Regions from separate parts of the Paeniglutamicibacter kerguelensis genome, predicted to be linked through region 2. Evidence: riboswitches for the same ligand, from Rfam matches in the RefSeq annotation. Region 2 holds a riboswitch; the other holds the start of a gene.
The links. A riboswitch is a leader RNA that binds a small molecule or an ion and turns the genes downstream of it on or off. The one in region 2 is predicted to bind glycine.
Positions count from the first base shown of each region.

Region 1: another riboswitch for glycine. It lies ahead of cycA (D-serine/D-alanine/glycine transporter); the one in region 2 lies ahead of gcvP (aminomethyl-transferring glycine dehydrogenase).

Region 1 covers NZ_JAGIOF010000004.1:220,373-223,785, reverse strand. The annotation lists gene JOF47_RS20410 (dTMP kinase) at 190-852, opposite strand; glycine riboswitch at 1,340-1,437, shown strand; gene cycA (D-serine/D-alanine/glycine transporter) at 1,854-3,338, shown strand.
Region 2 covers NZ_JAGIOF010000001.1:3,029,900-3,033,312, forward strand. The annotation lists gene gcvP (aminomethyl-transferring glycine dehydrogenase) at 1-1,644, opposite strand, end outside; glycine riboswitch at 1,820-1,920, opposite strand; gene JOF47_RS13925 (NADPH-dependent F420 reductase) at 2,126-2,803, shown strand; gene JOF47_RS13930 (VIT1/CCC1 transporter family protein) at 2,926-3,413, opposite strand, start outside.

The DNA of each region.
Region 1 (3,413 bases), on a different contig from region 2:
TTCTCAGGACTGAAGAATCCCCGATCTGCCTATGGCCAAGTCGGAGGGGCGCACATCATCGACGGCGGGTGGATTTGCAGTTGGCGCTGAAGTTGCCTCCAGCGGCCGGGTCTCTGCCCGTTTCGCTGACGCGCCGGTCAGAGGGTATTGGTCGTGGTCGGGAGAGTTGGGCATCAGCCGTTTCACGGCTCAGGCATTGTGCGATGCGGCCCGAAGGGTGTCGACGGCGACGTTTTCCGGGATGCCGGAGCTGTCAACGACGTGCCAGCCCTTGGCCGCGGCAATCTCCAGATATGCCTCTCGTGCCGAGACCAGGTAGGACATCGTCTCGCTGTCTTCGCCGCGCGCAAGGATCCGGGCATGTGCAACTTCGGCGGGGACGTCGATCAAGATGACGGCATCGGGCTGGGGAAGTCGGTCCATGATCCAGGGCAGAAGACGGCCGCGCGGCAATCCGCGGACCGAACGCAGTACCAGTTGGCACGCCAAGTGCCGGTCCATGACGGTGGTTCCGGGAAATACGGAGGCCCGGGTATGGGCGACGAAGACGTTCACGCATCGCACCACGGACTCCAGCCGGTTGGCCCAGGTCGGTGGCAACGCGGTGCCGAACCGTGCTGCCACCCGGGACATCCAGCGCCGCCCGGCCGGGTTGCGGAGCAATTGGGCCCGAATGCCGGTGTCGCGGATTCCCGCAACGAGGGCGGTCGCGGCCGTGGTCTTGCCTGCCCCGTCGATGCCCAGCAGCACAATGGTCCGGTGGCGCAACGGAACACCCGATCGAGCATCAGTGTGCTCGGGCTGGGGGGTCGTGGTGACCTCCGAGGAGGGTGCCGCATGGAATGAAGGCAAGGGGCTCCGTTGGTCGATTCGTTGGCTTCTCTATTAGGTCCAACGAACAAGCGAGCCGATTCGATGCAGGAGCGCCACTTTGTGTTTGCCGTGAATCAGGCCGAAAGCGCCCCCGACCCTCCACTGGCAACGCCCGTAATTTGAAATGTCCTGACGAAATACCGGTGTGACTATCGTGAGAAAACTCAAAACGTGCCCGATTCACAACGAGGTGCGCGTCCTGGTCGCCGACGATGTGCCGTGGTGGAAGGCAGGGCATTTGGGCAGGGGCGCGTTGCGTCGGGGGTTTGTCGGCGCGTGGGCGTTCATCTGCTCGGCCCACGCGGCTTAGTGTCCCGCCTGGCAAATATGACGCAACTGCGTATCCCATTCCATCCCATGTCAGCGTGATGTTTTTCCTGGCCATCGCGGCAGGCGGGGGTTTCGTGAGTTGCGTCATGAGCACGCCAAGCGTAAATTGTGACTGCAATCACAAACATATCGCTGTCGACACGTGGCGGGAGAGTCCCGTCCAAGCCATGGTCGGGCGCCGTAGGAGCAATTCCTCCCCAGGAAACTCTCAGGCCCCCGCACCGCCACGAAGAGGCGAATCTGGAAAGCAGTACGGTCGAATCCGTACTCACCGAAGGAGCAAGTCCCACCCTGTTCGGGTCGGGATGGAAACTCTCAGGTAAGTAAACAGATTGGGGAGGATCCAAAGAACAGCGCGGCATCGCCCGCGCGCTATTCGGGAGTTCCTCCAAGTTGCTACCCACCCATGCCACTGCCCGGCTGCCCATTGGCGCGCCCGCCGGCCTGCTCCGCGATCCCGCTTTGCTGGATCCGGAGTTCGCCGCGCGCCGCCACTGGGCACTCCTGCAAGTGCGTCGGCATGGGAATGGTTGCCTCGGAGAACAATGCGGCGGACGCGAGTCAGAACCTCGCCCGCGCAGGCAAATGCTGCTGGGGAATCGTCCACGGCATGCCACCGAAGCACCAGCACCCATCTGGAAGGCAACAGCATGAGCAACAACAGTTCCGCGCCCCACCTCGAGCGCGGGCTCTCCAACCGCCACATCCAACTGATCGCGATCGGCGGGGCCATTGGCACCGGCCTGTTCATGGGCTCGGGCAAGACCATCTCGGTCGCCGGGCCTTCAGTGATCTTCGTATACATGATTATCGGCTTCATGCTCTTCTTCGTGATGCGCGCGATGGGCGAATTGCTGCTGAGCAACACCAACTACAAGAACTTTTCCGACTTCGCCGGGGACATTCTTGGTCCGTGGGCGGCATTCTTCACCGGCTGGACTTATTGGTTCTGCTGGGTGGTAACGGGCATCGCCGACGTTGTGGCGATCTCCCACTATGTGGCGTACTGGTGGAAGGACTTGCCGCTGTGGATCCCGGCCGTGGCCTGCATCCTGTTGCTGGTGGCACTTAACCTGCCGAGCGTGAAGAACTTCGGCGAAACCGAGTTCTGGTTTGCCTTGGTCAAGATCGTCGCCATCGGCGCGCTGATCGTCATTGGCCTGGTCATGGTCATCACGGGCTTCGAGCACAACGGCGTCACAGCCTCCTTCACGAACCTCTGGAGCGACGGCGGGATGTTCCCGACCGGCTTCATGGGCTTCGTCGCCGGCTTCCAGATCGCCGTGTTCGCGTTCGTCGGCATCGAGCTGGTCGGTACCACCGCCGCCGAGACGAAGGACCCTGAGACGACCCTGCCGCGTGCGATCAACTCCATCCCGATCCGCATCCTGTTCTTCTACGTCGGCGCATTGGTCATCCTCATGGCGGTCCAGCCGTGGAACCTGTTCAGCGCCGAGGAGTCACCGTTTGTGGGCATGTTCGCCCTGGCAGGCCTTGCCGGTGCCGCCGGCATTGTGAACTTTGTGGTGCTCACCTCGGCAACCTCCAGTGCAAACTCCGGTATCTACTCGACTTCCCGCATGATCCACGGACTGGCCGAGGAGGGCGACGCTCCCAAGGTCTTCGCGAAGCTCTCCCGGACCAAGGTTCCGCGCAACGCACTGCTGTTCTCCTGCATGTTCCTGCTTGCCGGCGTGGCATTGCTCTACGCCGAGGGTTCGGTGGCTGAGGCCTTCACCTTGGTCACCACTGTCTCGGCGCTGTGCTTCATGTTCGTGTGGTCGATCATCCTGGTCAGCTACATCGTCTACCGCGGTCGCCGTCCGCAGCTGCACGAGGAGAGCAAGTTCAAGATGCCCGGTGGAACGTTCATGCCCTATGTGGTGCTCGCGTTCTTCGGCTTCATCATCTGGGCACTGACCACCCAGGCCGACACCTTGATGGCACTGCTCTTCACCCCGATCTGGTTCGTTGCACTGGGCATCGGCTACATGCTGCTTCGCCGCAGCCCGCAGCATGCGGCGTTGCGTGCCTTGCACGGGGCCAAGGTCATTGAGGAGCACAAGAGCGCGGCGGCATTCAACGCCGGCCTCGGTGCAGAGGAGCCGAAGCTCCGGGAGCCGGCCGCAAAGTAGCCGCCGGCACGAACCAACGCGACAAGACGCCGGGGCCGCACCCAAAGGTGTGGCCCCGGCGTCTTGCCACTGGGA
Region 2 (3,413 bases):
GTAGCCGGTGATCTCCGAGAGTCGGCCCTCAAGGTCGGTGATCAGGTCGCGCCAGCCCTCGGTCTGGTGTTCCGGGGCGTACGGGTGGATGGAGGCGAATTCCGGCCAGGAGATGGATTCCATTTCGGCGGTGGAGTTCAGCTTCATGGTGCACGAGCCCAACGGGATCATGGTGCGGTCCAGGGCCAGGTCGCGGTCCGAGAGGCGGCGCAGGTAGCGCAGCATCTGGGTCTCGGACTTGATGGTGTTGAAGATCGGGTGGCTCATGTAGTCGCTGGTGCGAACCACTGCCGCCGGAAGCTCGAAGCCCTCGGCCTTGAAACCTTCACCGGTGACGCCGAAGACTGCGGCGATGGCGGCAACGTGTGCCGGGGTGGTGGTCTCGTCGGTGGAGATGCCCACGGTGTCGGCGTTCACGCGGCGCAGGTTGATGCCGGCTTCTTCGGCCTTGGCGATGATCGCGTCGATGTCGGCGATCTTGACCTGGACGGTGTCGAAAAAGGCGTCGGCGGCCAGTTCCAGGCCTGCACCGGAAAGCACCGTGGCGATGGTGCGGGCGTGGTTGTGGGTGCGCTGCGCGATGCGCTTCAAGCCTGCCGGGCCGTGGTAAACGGCGTACATCGAGGCGGTGATCGCCAGCAACGCCTGGGCGGTGCAGATGTTGGACGTGGCCTTTTCGCGGCGGATGTGCTGCTCGCGGGTCTGCAGGGCCAGGCGGTAGGCGGGGGCGCCGGCGGAGTCCTTGGAGACGCCGACCAGACGGCCGGGAAGCGAACGCTCCAGGCCATTGCGCACTGCCATGTAGGCCGCGTGCGGGCCGCCGAAGAACAGCGGAACGCCGAAGCGCTGGGTGTTGCCGACGGCGATGTCGGCACCCTGCTCGCCCGGGGCGGTGATCAGGGTCAGGGCCAGGATGTCGGCGGCGACGGTGACCATCGCACCGCGCTCCTTGGCTGCGGCGATGATTGCGGCGTGGTCGACGACGGCGCCGTTGTTGCCCGGCTGCTGCAGCACGATGCCGGAGATGTCACCCTCGGGCAGGCCCGCGGTCAGGTCGGCGATTTCAACCTCGAAGCCCAGGGCTTCGGCGCGACCCTGCACCACGGAGATGGTCTGCGGGAAGAGGTTGGCATCCAGCACGGTCTTGGCGGTGCCCTTGGCCCTGTTGGCGCGGCGCATCAGCAGCACGGCCTCGGCGACGGCGGAGGCTTCGTCAAGCAGCGAGGCGTTGGCGATCGGCAGCGCGGTCAGGTCCATGACCATGGTCTGGAAGTTCAGCAGTGCCTCGAGGCGGCCCTGGGAGATTTCCGGCTGGTACGGGGTGTAGGCGGTGTACCAGGCCGGGTTCTCAAGGATGTTGCGCAGGATCACCGGCGGGGTGTAGGTGTCGGAGAAACCCTGGCCGATCATCTGGGTCTTCATGACGTTCTTGCCGGCGAGCACGCGGAGATCGGAAAGGACCTCGGCTTCGGTGCGCGGGGCAGGCAGGTTCAGGGGCTCGCTCTGGCGGATGTCGGCCGGAACGGCCGTATCGACGAGTTCGTCGAGGGAGGAATAACCAAGCTGGGCAAGCATGGTGTCGATGTCGCTGCCCTGGGGGCCAATGTGGCGGGCGACGAACTCAGCGGACGGGGTCACGGTCATGGGGAACTCCATTGGGTCATCGGCGTGCGTGCACGCCGAACGAGCTGCAAGTCCCTCCCCGACCCTGTTGCTGTGACCTGAGAGTTTCCGCACTGCTTCGCTTGACGGCGAAACAAATGCTTGCACCTTCGGTGAGCCGCACCGCCGTGGCGATGTTGCTACTTTCCAGAGTTGCCTCTTCGCGGCGGTACGGGGGCCTGAGAGTTTCCCGGGGAGGAATTGCTCCTACGGCGCCCGACCAACTTACGTTGTGCGGGACTCTCCCGCCGCATGTCAGTGGCTGTGCCCCCTGCGAGGCACGCTTACCATCCTACCGGCGATGCGTGAGCTAAACAACACGCACCGCCCCAACCCATATCAGCAAGCGATTTTTCGCCGCCACCGGCTCCCCTGAAAGAAATTTCGGACAAACACTTGACGCTTCAATCAATGGAGGTCTAGTGTTTTACTTGAAAGTTCAACCAAAAGTTTTGAGGACACCATGAAGAACTTCCTCGCTCGACTCTTCGGAAAGAAGGCACCCATGTCCATCGACATCACCATCATCGGCACCGGCAACATGGCCCGCGCACTGTCCACCCGCGCACTCGCCGCGGGCAAGAACCTGCAGGTCCTGGCCCGCAACACCGAGGCCGCAGAATCGCTCGCGGCCGAACTCGGCCAGGGCACCGCCTCCGGCAACGCCACCGAGGCCCCGGCCGGCAACATCGTCATCCTGGCACTGCCCTTCGACGCCTCCAAGGAATACGTCCAGGCCCAGGGCGCGGCGCTGGATGCGAAGATCCTCATCGACATCTCCAACCCGGTCGACTTCGCAACCTTCGATTCGCTGACCACCGCCCACGGCAGCTCCGCAGCCGAGGAAATCGCCGCGCTCACCTCCGCCAGCGTCGTCAAGGCCTTCAACACCAACTTCGCGGGCCCGCTGGCCGCCGGGAACGCCGGCGGCGCGACCCAGGACATCTTCATTGCGGGCGACGATGCCTCCCGCACCGCCGTGGCCGAATTCGTCACCGCAGCGGGCATGCGCCCCCTCGAGGTCGGTGGCATCCACCACGCCCGCGAGCTCGAAGGCTTCCAGCTGCTGATGATGGCCATGCAGGTCAACCCGGCCCTGGCCGACTTCAACTGGAACACCTCGCTGCAGGTTGCCGGCTAGGCCCGGCCTCCGCACGGGTACACACGGGAACACCTCCGAAAAGGTCCGCGGGGAGAATGCCAACAGGCATCCTCCCCGCGGACCTTTTTGCACGCCACGGCATCCGGCGCGGGCGAATACAGCTACACGACGCCGGAGACCCCCAGCCAGGAGCCGATCGCGAACGTGACAACAAGCGCCGCGGCCCCGCCGACCAGGACCCGGATCGTCGGACGCAGCATCGGTGCACCGCCAAGCCTGGCACCCATCGCGCCGGTGAAGGCAAGCGCGAGCAGCACCGCAACGAACGTGACGGGGATCTTCAACGGGCCGGGCAGGAACACCGCAGTGGCAAAGGGCAGCACCGCGCCGACGGAAAAGGCAATCGCGGAGGCGACGGCGGCATGCCACGGGCTGAGAACCTCGTCCTGGTCAAGGTGCAGCTCGGCGTCCAGGTGGGCGGCGAGCACGTCGTGGGCCGTGAGCTCCCCGGCAACGCGCGCCGCCGTTTCCGCGCTCAGGCCCTTGGCCCGGTAGATCGCGGTAAGCTCCTCGAGCTCGACCTCGGGCATCTCCGAGAGCTCCCGGCGCTCCTTTTCGATGAGCGCCAGCTGGGAATCGGCGGAGCTGG